Regions from separate parts of the Ruegeria sp. HKCCA0370 genome, predicted to be linked through region 1. Evidence: riboswitches for the same ligand, from Rfam matches in the RefSeq annotation. Region 1 holds a riboswitch; each other region holds the start of a gene.
What was found. Region 1 has a riboswitch for cobalamin ahead of GOW31_RS09410 (DUF1636 domain-containing protein). Riboswitches for the same ligand answer to the same signal wherever they lie in the genome.
Positions count from the first base shown of each region.

Region 2: it holds a riboswitch for cobalamin, as region 1 does, so the genes downstream of both, GOW31_RS20275 (hypothetical protein) here and GOW31_RS09410 (DUF1636 domain-containing protein) in region 1, are expected to answer to the same signal.
Region 3: it holds a riboswitch for cobalamin, as region 1 does, so the genes downstream of both, GOW31_RS21185 (DUF4198 domain-containing protein) here and GOW31_RS09410 (DUF1636 domain-containing protein) in region 1, are expected to answer to the same signal.

Region 1 is NZ_WQEP01000003.1:154,348-158,401, reverse strand. Features, by position in the region: gene GOW31_RS09420 (carbohydrate kinase) at 1-418, shown strand, start outside; partial or broken gene GOW31_RS09415 (D-lyxose/D-mannose family sugar isomerase) at 483-1,099, shown strand; cobalamin riboswitch at 1,200-1,397, shown strand; gene GOW31_RS09410 (DUF1636 domain-containing protein) at 1,495-1,851, shown strand; gene GOW31_RS09405 (ABC transporter ATP-binding protein) at 1,848-2,624, shown strand; gene GOW31_RS09400 (ABC transporter substrate-binding protein) at 2,638-3,588, shown strand; gene GOW31_RS09395 (iron ABC transporter permease) at 3,590-4,054, shown strand, end outside.
Region 2 is NZ_WQEP01000014.1:47,107-51,160, reverse strand. Features, by position in the region: gene GOW31_RS20285 (DNA polymerase III subunit gamma/tau) at 1-664, opposite strand, end outside; gene GOW31_RS20280 (dual specificity protein phosphatase family protein) at 835-1,347, shown strand; gene GOW31_RS20275 (hypothetical protein) at 1,339-1,746, opposite strand; cobalamin riboswitch at 1,837-2,059, opposite strand; gene GOW31_RS20270 (hypothetical protein) at 2,193-3,050, shown strand; gene rsgA (ribosome small subunit-dependent GTPase A) at 3,090-4,054, opposite strand, start outside.
Region 3 is NZ_WQEP01000018.1:20,150-24,203, reverse strand. Features, by position in the region: gene GOW31_RS21205 (energy-coupling factor ABC transporter ATP-binding protein) at 1-36, opposite strand, end outside; gene cbiQ (cobalt ECF transporter T component CbiQ) at 33-812, opposite strand; gene GOW31_RS21195 (cobalt ABC transporter permease) at 812-1,387, opposite strand; gene cbiM (cobalt transporter CbiM) at 1,384-1,995, opposite strand; gene GOW31_RS21185 (DUF4198 domain-containing protein) at 2,002-2,787, opposite strand; cobalamin riboswitch at 2,919-3,118, opposite strand; gene GOW31_RS21180 (ROK family transcriptional regulator) at 3,240-4,054, opposite strand, start outside.

The DNA.
Region 1 (4,054 bases):
GACGCGTTTGAACCGCATGATCTCGCGTGCGGATATCGTCAAGGTTTCAGACGAGGACCTGGACTGGATCATTCCGGGCGCTGAAGCCGAATCCGCAAAAGCGTCTGTGCTGTTGCAGGCGGGTCCTTCCGTTGTCATCGTCACGCGTGGCAGCGACGGGGCACACGGTTACCTGGCGGGTGGTTCCGAAGTTTCGGTTCCTGTGAAACCCGTTGAAGTGGTCGATACGATCGGTGCAGGTGACACGTTCAACGCCGGCGTCCTGACCGAGCTCAGCCGCGCAGGGCATCTTACCAAGTCAGGTCTGCGCGGATTGACGGTTGAAAGCCTGCAAGCAGCCATGGAACTGGGCGCTGACGTGGCGGCCGTGACCGTTTCCCGAGCCGGGGCAGAACCCCCTTGGGCGCACGAACTTTGATCTGCGGGATGGCATGATGAAACGATCCGAAATCAACCACATCAAGCCCTAGGCCCAGACGTTCATTCAATCTTTCGGCGCCGCATAGCCGCTCTTTGCGGATTGATCGCCCGAGAAAATGCGCATCTCTTTGGTCGAAACTGTCCGCAGCTGCAGGCTGGGATGGAACATTACCAATTACGCACAAGGCCGTTTCGACGAACATTGCCTATTCCCGTTCACTCTACGCATTGGTTAGACGAAGGATCTGAAATCCGGGCGTGGGATGCTCTGTGCAGAAAACTGTTGATCTTGAAAGACAATCAGCTTTCTCCGATGCACCGGCATATTATCAAGGCAGAAGACATCATCAACCGGGGCGGCGGCGATCTCGTTCTGGAAATTCATGCGTCGGATCCAAACGGTGGCGTCGACCGCGACAACCCGGTGACGGTCCCCAGCGATGCCTGCCCTGTAACCTTGCAACCCCAAGAGTACGTGCGGCTGAAGCCGAGGCAAAGCGTAACTCTGATGCCCGGCATCTGGCACGCTTTTTGGGCCGAGCGCGGCGATTGCCTTATTGGCGAGGTATCGACCGTGAATGACGACCGTACGGACAATGTGTTTGAAAAGCCAATTCCACGGTTTTCAAAGGTCGAGAAAGATTTCGAGCCGGATTTCCTTCTTGTATCAGACTATTGACACCGTTCGGTCCGGGCTGGCGCAGCAGGACAGCTGGCGCGGCTGTTGCAATTCCATCTACCACCGCCTTCGTCTGCCGCTTGACAAGTCTGGCATTGCCGGACTAGCTGAGCGGGATGGTTCCGTAAGGGATGAAAATGGGAACACGGTGCGGCGCTGGAATGTGCCAAGTCCGTGACTGCCCCCGCAACTGTAAGCGGTGAGCGACGCCACTTCACCACTGACCCGCATGGGTTGGGAAGGTCGGCCAAGCAACGACCCGCAAGTCAGGAGACCTGCCATCGCACTATAAACCAACCCGAGGCGGGGCGTCTCGGAAGGAGGCTTGATGGCGCGTTTGCGTAATATCTGGGTATGTGCCCTCTGTCTGCGTCTGGCAAACGACGGAGATGGCTATGACCTGCTATTCTGATCACTACGTTCTGATCTGTTCAACATGTCAGGGGGCGATGTCTGCCGAGGCTGCGCAAGACGTGCTGAATGCCCGGTTGCCTGACGGTTTTGAAACCCGAATGGTGGCGTGCATGGCAGGTTGTGAACGGGCCATGACGGTCGGATTTCAGGCCCCGGGCAAAGCGCAGTACCTGTTTGGCGATATCACGACATCACACGACCTGTCCGCCTTGGTCGAATTCGCGACCCAGTTCGGCGACAGTGACGATGGCTGGACCAGCGCCTCGGACCGCCCCCCTGCCCTTTTCGCAAAGACCTTGTCGCGAATACCCGCATTGCCGTCCGGTGGCGCTTCATGAGTTTTCTGGTTGCCGAGAATTTGGAGTACTATGCTCTTAATGGCGATATCCTGTTGCAGGATGTGTCCTTTCGTCTGGAAGAAGGATCAATTCTGGCAATCGCCGGGCCGAACGGCGCCGGCAAGACCACTCTGCTGAAACTGCTGTGCGGGATCGAACGGGTTATCTTGGGTGATGTTTGGATAGAAGGCCAAAGCCTTCGGACCCTGTCCGCCCGCCAACGTGCCCGCTCCATTGCTGTGGTCGGGCAGCAGGAAATGCCTGACGGGCGGATGCGCCTGCAAGACTATGTTGCGCTGGGGCAAATCCCGATTCAGGGCGAACGTTCGATGGCTCAGCACAAGGCTGATCTGGAACGGGTTCTGACGACGACCGAGCTGTCGCATTTTGCCAACAAAACGATGGGTCAACTGTCCGGCGGAGAACGTCAGCGCGCACATATCGCGCGCGCGTTGGCCCAGAACCCGTCCTTGCTGTTTCTAGACGAGCCAACCAACCATCTGGACCCCGATGCCAAGGGGCACATGCTGTCTCTGGTTGCTGATCTGGGGGTAACGGTCGTCATGATCGTCCATGATCTGGTCATGATCCCGGAATTCGCCACCCATGTGGCGCTGATGAAAGCCACGCGTCTGACGGGGTTCGGGCCTGTTGTCGAAGTTCTGACCCCAGACCGGGTACGTGAGACATTCGGCGTGGATTATCTGTGCTTTCAGCACGAAGGCCGCATGATCCCCGCACTGGATATCCGAAAACGGAAATTGTCACAATAACAGGAGCTTAAATATGATGCAAAAACTCTGGCCGGTGGTTGTTTTCGCTGGCTTGGCAGGTGGCGCGGCAGCGGAAGCCGTCACCGTGGACAATTGCGGCGAACCGCTGGCTTTTGACTCGGCGCCGGAACGTCTGGTCGTGCATGACATGAACATGGCGGATATGGCCTTTGCGCTCGGCCTTCAGGACAAGATCGTGGGGCTTACCGGAATTACCGGCTGGTACAAAACAAGCCCTGATTTTGATGCTCAGCGTGGCGATATCCCAGAGCTTGCCCCCAAATACCCGACGATTGAAAACCTTGTGGCCGTCGAACCCGATCTGTTTTTTGCCGGTTGGTACTATGGCATGAAACCCGGCGGTGACGTCACGCCCGACACGCTGGAACCCTTTGGTATCAAGACCATGATCCTGTCCGAAAGCTGCGTGCATCTGGACAAGGATCGCCCCGAGGCCAGCATGAACCTGTTGTTTGATGACGTTCTGCGTCTGGGCAAGGTCATGCATGTCGAAGACAAGGCCGAGGCGCTGGTTGCCGGCTGGAAAGACAAATTGTCAGCCATCGAAGCAAAAACAGCCGATCTGGCAAAGCCCCGCGTATTCCTGTTGGACGGACCGGCCGATGCTCCATTCACCGCCGGCAAGTTCGCCATTCCCGATGCGATGATCACAGCGGCGGGTGGCGCGAACGTGACGCATGATCTGGGTACCAGCTGGGGCCGCACGTCGTGGGAGGCCGTGGCAGCGGCCAACCCGGAGTTTCTGGTGCTGCTCGATTATCAATCCGGCAACGGCGCAGAGGACACCTTTCAGTTCCTCAAGGATCACCCGGTGATGTCACAAACGGACGCGGTAAAGAACGAGCGCTGGATTGGCCTGCGTTACGAGGAACTGACGCCCGGCCCGGCAAATATCGAAGCGATCGAGAAGATGGCGAAGGCGATGCACCCGGAGACCAACTGATATGGTCCGATTGGGCCGTTTGATAGTGCTGGGGGCGGTTGTTCTGACCGCCCTTTTGCTGTTGTCGATCGTCTACGGGACCACCCCAATCCCCATACGCGAAGTTTTTTCGGCCATCGGCCTCGGAACCGGTCTGGTGGAAGGAGACATGTCGCCCTTGCACCGGATCGTCTTCGACCTTCGCCTGCCCCGTGCCTTGTTTGCCGCCGTGATTGGTGCGGGACTGGGCGTCGTTGGTGTCATTTTGCAAACAACGACGCGAAACGACCTGGCAGATCCGTTTCTGTTCGGTCTGTCCTCGGGTGCTGCTGCAGGCGCCGTTCTGGTGATCACCGTCACGGGTGATGTTCTGGGAATCTGGACGTTACCGTTGGCGGCATTTTGCGGTGGTCTGATCGCCTCCGGCATTGTTCTGGCGCTGGTTCAGGGCTTGCGTACGAGCGCACCCGAAAAACTGATCCTGGCT
Region 2 (4,054 bases), on a different contig from region 1:
CCGCTGCTCGGGTGATCAATGCCAGCGCGTCTTCTGCAATCTGGGCGCTTTCCGCTTCGGCGATCTTGCGCAGCAGGCCAATCATGTCTTCGGGTTCGATCCGGCGCAGGTCGAAACGCTGGCAGCGGGACAGCACGGTGACAGGGACTTTGCGGATTTCAGTGGTTGCGAAGATGAACTTCACATGCGCGGGCGGTTCTTCCAACGTCTTGAGCAGCGCGTTGAACGCGCTGGTCGAGAGCATATGAACCTCGTCGATGATATAAATCTTGTAACGCGCGCTGGCGGCGCGATAGCGGACACTGTCAATGATCTCGCGGATGTCGTTGACGCCCGTACGGCTGGCGGCGTCCATCTCCATCACGTCGACATGGCGGCCTTCCATGATGGCGACACAATGTTCGCACTGACCGCAGGGTTCGGTCGTGGGGCCACCGGTTCCGTCGGGTCCGATGCAGTTCATCCCCTTGGCGATGATCCTTGCGGTCGTGGTTTTGCCGGTGCCGCGAATACCGGTCATGATGAAGGCCTGCGCGATCCGGTCGGCCGCGAACGCGTTTTTCAGGGTGCGCACCATGGCATCCTGACCCACCAGATCGGCAAAGGTTTCCGGGCGATATTTGCGGGCGAGAACCTGATAGGCGGGGTTGGAGCTGTCTGTCATGTCTTCTCGTTGGGATTCGGTGCTTGGGCACAGCGTAGTGGCCACCGTTGCCCGCGTCCACAGCGGGGCGCGATGATTTTTGATTTAGAAACGAGTCGCTTTCGCACTAAACTGCATCAGCGGATTTAATGGCTCATTTTGTAAAGAGTTCTTTGGGGAGGACAGGATTCATGTCGCAGTTGGTGATCTACGCCCTGCAAGTCGGTGGCGGAACGCTGGCGCTGACCTCGATGCCCGGACGCGGCGGAGATTACTCCAGCGATCTGGATATGATCGCAGCCTGGCAGCCGGGGCTTGTTGTTTCGATGACGACGGATGTCGAAATGCTTCAGGACGGGGCGCAGGAATTTGGCAGCGATATTCAAAGCCGCGCCAGCCGATGGGTTCACCTGCCGATCGAAGATTTCGGAGCGCCGACAAAAGCGATTGATGACGCGTGGCCGTCCGTCAGCGCCGCGGCCCGGCACGCGCTTTCCGGCGGAGGTCGCGTATTGGTACACTGCCGCGGGGGATGTGGCAGGTCAGGTATGGTTGTCCTTCGGCTTATGGTCGAATGCGGCGAACGCGCGGACACGGCGCTGCAACGATTGCGGGCGGTGCGCCCTTGCGCCGTCGAAACGGATGCGCAACTGGCCTGGGCCTCTCGGCGCGCCCAGGCACAGGTCAGTCTGGATTCAGATTGAAATCTGCATGGGCGCGCAAGCAGGTTTTCGAGGCCGGATCGTGGAAACTTCGATCATCGCGCAGGGTGGGGTCTTCACGACGCCGGATGGCATCGCACTGAACGTGTTTCCGAAGATCAGGTCGGCATAGCCGTTCAGCGGCTCAATTGCGGTTTCGGGCTGCGTTCCGCAAAAGACACGAATGCTGTCTGATCGCGCGCGGAAAATTGCATGACATCCTTCGGCGCAATGTGACAGCTCGCTGCTGCCCTCAATCTCGAAATCGTCACTTGTGGCCGAGGTCGCCTGGGCCATGGCTTCGGATATCGAGCGCGCCAGCCGCGCCAAAGCGGGACAGGTTTTGCCCGTCCGCTGACATACTGTTGCACTGAATTCATGTGTTTTTGTCTTCCAGATCATCCTGCGCCCTCCGCGCTTGGTGGACAGGATATTGGGGACAGGTGGAACAGCGTGATGCCGTCAGGACCTGCCCGGACACCCCGCCCGAGTTTCGGTTTCGTTTCCGATGGCAGGTCTCCTGACTTGCGGGTCATCGCTTTGCCGACCTTCCCAGCCTTCGGGGCCAGTGGTGTTTCGGCATCGCTTACCGCTTACAGTTGCGGGGGCAGTCGCGGATTTGGTTGTTGCCTGCATGACCAGACATTACCGCACCGTGTTCCCTTTTCATCCCGACCCCTTGTGGAGGCCGGAAACCATCACACAACCGCTAGCGTTTGAGCACGCATCGAGTCAAGCCGATCTTTTGGCCGGACGCTTGGTCATGCTGGATACGATGTTGGTTCATGCATAGTGTCGAGGGCGTTGAGGTTCGGAAACCGGATTTACCAAGCGCAAAGCCAGAGATCATGTTGGACACAGAGCAAACGGTATTGACCGAAGAGTTTCGCTTTCCGTCCGGGCAGAAAACACTGTCTGCTCGGTTGTACAGCCCGCTGACCTCGCCCGAAATCGTCGTCGTGCTGAACAGTGCAACGGGTGTGCCGCGCGATTATTACCGTCATTTCGCACGATGGCTTGCTGCCGAGCAGGGTATGGCCTGCCTGACCTATGACTATCGCGATTACGGGCATTCCTTGACTGGCCGCCTGAAAGACTCGCGTGCGACCATGGCGGATTGGGCCTTGATCGACATGCCCGCGGCACGGGCGGAAATGCGCAGACGGTTTCCCGATTCGCAGCATTGGACCATCGGCCATTCGATCGGCGCAATGTTGGGGCCTGTGCAGCCGGATATCGATCTGATTGACCGGATGATCTGTGTGTGTTCGGGGCTGGTAACTGTAAGCGACCACCCGTGGCCCTATCGTGGTTTGGCAGGATTGTTCTGGTATGGTCATGCCCCGCTTTTGGCCCGAGCCCTTGGCTACCTTCCCGGAAAGGCGATCGGGTTCGGCTCGGATCTGCCGGCATCGGTCTATTGGCAGTGGCGCAAATGGTGTACGGCGCCTTTGAACTATGTGCCTGAAATCGGGCATGAGTTACCTGCGGCGCAGTGGAAGGATTCTGGAACGCCCGTGGATTTGTTCACCTTCGAGGACGACCAGATGGTGCCGCCGGACGCGGTTTGGCGGCTTGCGGATCTTTACGGCCCCGATGCCAACCGCCACCTGCTGAGCCCTGCCGATTTCGGGTTGTCCGAGGTTGGTCATATCGGAGCATTTGCCCGGCGCAATGCAGCGGTTTGGCCGCGACTGATCGCTTGATCAGACGCGGCGCAGAACGGGCCAGGCCCCGACCCGCCATCACCGGTTGCGAAGTTTCTTTTCCTTCATGACGCCACGGACCATCTTGCCGAACGCTTTGTCCCGCGCCCGGGACTGCGCGACGGTTTCAGAATTGCGCTGATCTTCGCGCCGAAGCTTGCGCCATCGGTCCAATCGAGCCGGATCAAGCGTGCCGTGGCTTATTGCCTTTTGCACGGCACATCCGGGCTCGGAGCTGTGCTGGCAATCCGAAAAACGGCAGTCCCGGCTCAACTCGACAAGGTCCGAGAAAACGTCGTCGATCCCGTCCTGAGCGTCCAGCAGGCGCAACGCGCGCATTCCGGGTGTATCGATCAACCAGCCGCCGTTGCGCATCCGGTGCAATGCGCGTGCGGTTGTCGTGTGTCGGCCCCGCGCGTCATCCTCGCGAATGTCCGAGGTGGCAAGATTCTGATCGGTCATGGTATTGGCAAGTGTCGTCTTGCCAACGCCCGACGAACCAACCAGCGCTCCGGTCTGGCTTTTTGGGCACCAGGACAGAACCTTTTCAACCTCTGCCGGGTCCAGCGCGTTGATCGCCAGAACCGTCAGGAACGGGTCCAGTGATTGCACCTGCCCCGCGAAACTGTCAGGGTCTGCCGATTTGTCGGCCTTTGTCAGAACAACGACCGGGTAACACCCCGCCTGATGCGCAAGCGCCAGATATCGTTCCAGCCGGGGCAGGTTGAAATCGGCATTGCACGAGCTGACGATGAACAGCACATCGACATTGGCTGCGATCAGTTGCGTCGCGGCACCTGTACCGGCGGCGCGTCGGTGCAGCAGGCTGCGCCGGTCGAGAAAATGGCGCACGCGTTTGTCGTCGTCGGTGAGAACCCAGTCGCCAACGGCATAGGTGCCGGTTGATTGATCGAGGGTCAGCAACGGGACTTCACCATCCGGGTTCAGCCCGATCAGGCGGTCCCGATGAACGGAAGTGATGCGAAAAGGTGTGCAGGAAGGAT
Region 3 (4,054 bases), on a different contig from region 1:
GGAAAAACAGATGTCTTCAAGCGCGATCAGTGTCATGCGAATTCCAGAACGATCAGACCCAGGCAGAGACCGCTGAAACCTGCCGCAAACACAATGTCCGCACGGGTCAGGGCAAATTCCTGAAGCAACGGCATACGCCCGGAAAACCCCCGGCACTTCATAGCGGCCAGGATGCGTTCTGATCTTTCGATCGCGCGCACAAGCATCATACCCACAAGGTAGCCAAAGCTGCGATATGTGTGCCAGTTTGTTGCTGGCCGAAAACCACGCACCTTCATGGCGGCGCGCAGCCGCAGGTATTCTTCGCGCAAGACCTCGATATACCGGATCGTGAACATCAGCAGGTAAACCAGCTTTTCGGGGCACCGCAGACGATGCAGGGCGTGGCCCAGTGTAACCGGCTCCATCGTCCCGACCAAAACCAACAGGGACAGGATCACGGCATTGGCGGTCAAGGCAATCTCGACCGCTTTCCAAAAACCCTGCCAGCTTGCGGAGAATCCCCAAAGCGTGAACATCGGATCCCCGGGCATGGAAAAGGGCAACAGGACCAGCATGAACAGGATGAACCCATCCATCATGGCCATTCGCTTCAACGTCTTTCGCCGCGGCAGACGTGAAACTATCAGAAGCGAAAGCGACACTGTCAGCGCCGCGCAAAGCGCGCCGAGGGATGACAGCGCCACGGTCACGACCGCAAAAACAACTGCCATGACGATCCGCATCCGAGGATCCAGCAGGCTGATCAGACCTTCTGGTCCGTCACCGGCTTCGGACAGTGTTTTTTCCTTGTGCCCCAGAACGTGTGCCATCAGGAGGCCAGCTTGCGGCGGGCCGCCATGTAAAAGCCCAGACCAAACAGACCAACGATGTACCCGATCCCGCCAAGGATGGTTTGCAGGTCATTCTGTTCGCGATAGGCCGCAATCTCGCGCCTGAGCGGGCGCAATTCGTCACGTACGGCCTTGGCGATAACCTGCTGCTCTTCGGCGCTGAGAGACGCCGCCGAACCGCTGGCTTGCGTCACAGCAGCCGAAGATGAGCCACCGTTTTCTGCCACGGCAACGCCCATGATCCGCGCGACATCTTCGGCAGACATCGTGACTTCGGCCACATGCCCGGCGCCAAGGTCGGCAAAGAAGGTGTGCGCCACGGCCGAGGTCGGCGTGTAGACAAAAAAACCGTCCGCATCCGTGACCGATCGACCCAGCTCGGCCCCATCCGGGCCGGTGACAATGACCTCGGTGCCGTTTGCCATGTCGCCGTTAGAAAAGCCAATTTCGCCCTCGATGACGTCTCCCGACTCGAAAACGCCGGCTATGACCTTGTGCGCCAGGGCAGGCACAGGTGCGCAGCACACGGCCAATATGACAACCAGATGCTTCATGTGGCTGCTCCTCTGAAAAACAGCTCGGGCTTGACCTTGCGCGCCAACAACACGGCGAACCCGGTCAAAATCGCCTCGATGGCCATGACAGGAATATGGGCGAAGAAAACAAGCTTGGCGGCAGGCAGAAATTCATCCCCCGACAGCGCCAAGGAAAACGCGACCATGCCGGTTGTCGCCGCAATCGCAAATGCGCCGCCGACGCCCCCCCAAATCGCACCTTGCAAAGGCGTTCCACGCGCGATCAGACGACCGAACAACATTCCGGCCACCACTGCGGGAAAGGCGATATTGACGGTGTTGATCCCCAACACCGTCAACCCGCCAAAGCCGAAAAAGACCGCCTGTAGCAAAAGCCCGACGAACAAAGCCGGGAATGCGGCCCAACCAAGCAGCAGCCCGGCCATGCCGTTGAGGATCAGATGGACCGACGACGGACCAATGGGCACGTGGATCAAGGATGCCACGAAGAAACTGGCTGACAGCACGCCCGCAGTGGGGATGCGATCAAGATCCAGAGACCTGAGACCCATGGCGATCCCGCCCGCGGCGGCTATGGCGCCGCCAATTACAACCGGGTTGGAAAGGGCTCCGTCGACGATGTGCATTTGGGGTTACTCCAGATCCCAGGCACGAATCCAGATGACCGCATCCTGGCTGAGTTCTTTGCCCTCATGTTCGGTTGCCGGACCGGAACCAAGGGCGGCGAAACCCCAGTAACCGGCTTTCGGAACGCCGAACGAAAAGTACCCGTTGTCGTCAGATATTGCGACCACCGCACCACCCGGCATAGGAGACGCTTTCGGTGCAGAAACGGCCGAACTTTCCATGTCGGGTTCGGCGGCCATGTACTCGATCTCGATCTCGGCCCCCGCAACCGGCTGACCATCAGCCAGCACACGGCCCGTGAAAGTCGAACCCGCGATGATGTTGGTCGGCTTGTTCAGCGGGATAATCTCGGTCGGCAGACCCACGGGATTCATCCAGTCGGTCGGCAATTCGTTGCGGTTCAGGAAGGCTTTGGTGAGCTGTTGGATATAAATGTCTTCGGATTCCTCATAATAAGGCTGAGGAACCGTCACCAGCACATAGTCGCCCGAACGTTTGACCGGGACACTGCCCTTGAACGCCGCGCCCTCGTTTTCCCCGCCGGTGAACCGGATAGGTTCCAGCGTGTCCAGCAAATCGGTCTTTTCACCGTTGTGGATCACATAGAATTCCTGCGGCTTTTCAAGATCCATGACATGGCCATTCTCGAACGGATGCCAGAAAATCAGTTTGACCGGCACATCGCCCGGTTTCTCGATCATGGTGTCCGTGGTGTATTCCAAAAGGAAATGCGCATTTGCGATGGCAGGAAGAGCCACCGCGGCAGCGGCTGCGCTGAGCAGCGTTTTCATGAACAGTCGTCCTTGTCCCGTCGCGCCAATCCCGGCGCGAAATTCGTTTTGACCACGGGACATTCAACGCCAAATCACCCTTTCAGGCATCCTGGTCCGACGCACATCCCGTCGCCGATTAGGAGTGCCCCTTGTGAGGGCACATGTCCGGCAGGTATCCTGACTTGCGGGTCAAAGCGTTGGACTGGCCTTCCCGGGCAACCCCCAGTGGCGTTTCAGCCCTGCTCGCCGCTTACAGTTGCGGGTGCAGTTGCGGAATTGGGCCTGAGCCCGCACCGCATTCCCTATTGATTCCAGAGCAAGCCCCGGAACCGGACATGCCGAGCGGCTTGCCAGACAACTCAGCCCTCCGTCAACGAAAATGTGTTACGGCCATCGAAAATAATGAGCTCGGCAGTTTGCGAGAGTGAACCAGTTTGTGAAATATCCAAGGCAACAAGGTGATTTCACATCTAAGCTTCTGAAAGATACCTTTCCGACAACGGCAGGCTCGCCGCGCCCAGTGAGCGTGCTTCCGGGCCCACGGTCCCTGCCAGCACGGCAGGGCGCTCGAGACCGGTCAGGTTAAGCTCAGACAGTTTGTCTTCGACCATTTCAACCAAACGCGCCTTGATGTCCTGCGGCATCCAGCCGTCAATCTTCACGCATTCGAAATCTATCAGGCTACAGGATGAGACAATTGCAAAGGCAATCCCGCTCGCCGTCTGTTTCAACCAGTATTCCAGTTGAACTTTTGGCACATCCCAACGCTGGGTCGTTTCCCAAATGGAATGCGACGTGACACCTGCTGTGGTGATTGCACGCTCGAGCACGTACAGGCTGGCCACGTCGATAAGGGGTCTGACACCACCGGCATCATCTGGCACAGGCAAGGGGCCGATTGCGCCCGCGTTTCCACGCCCCGAAAAGATTGCGCCATTGAGGACCACACCGCCGCCAATGAAAAACCCGATATAGAAGTACAGGAAATCCCTGGGCCCATCGGCTGGACCGAATACCAATTCCGCCCCACAAGCCGCAGTGGCGTCATTTTGCAGGAATACCGGAATATCGAGGCGACGCGCCAGGTCAGCCTTCAGGTCTGATACGCGCCACGGGTCCATTTCTTCCTGAGGAACCTGAAGGGTCTGGGCCCAGTCCCATAGGTAGAACGGCATGGCAATCCCAAGTCCCGCAATCCTGCCTTTGGCCTCAGGCGACATGGATGATATCATTTTGCCCAGACTCTCAGTGGAAAACTCCAAAGTGGCTTTCGGCGTTGGATAGT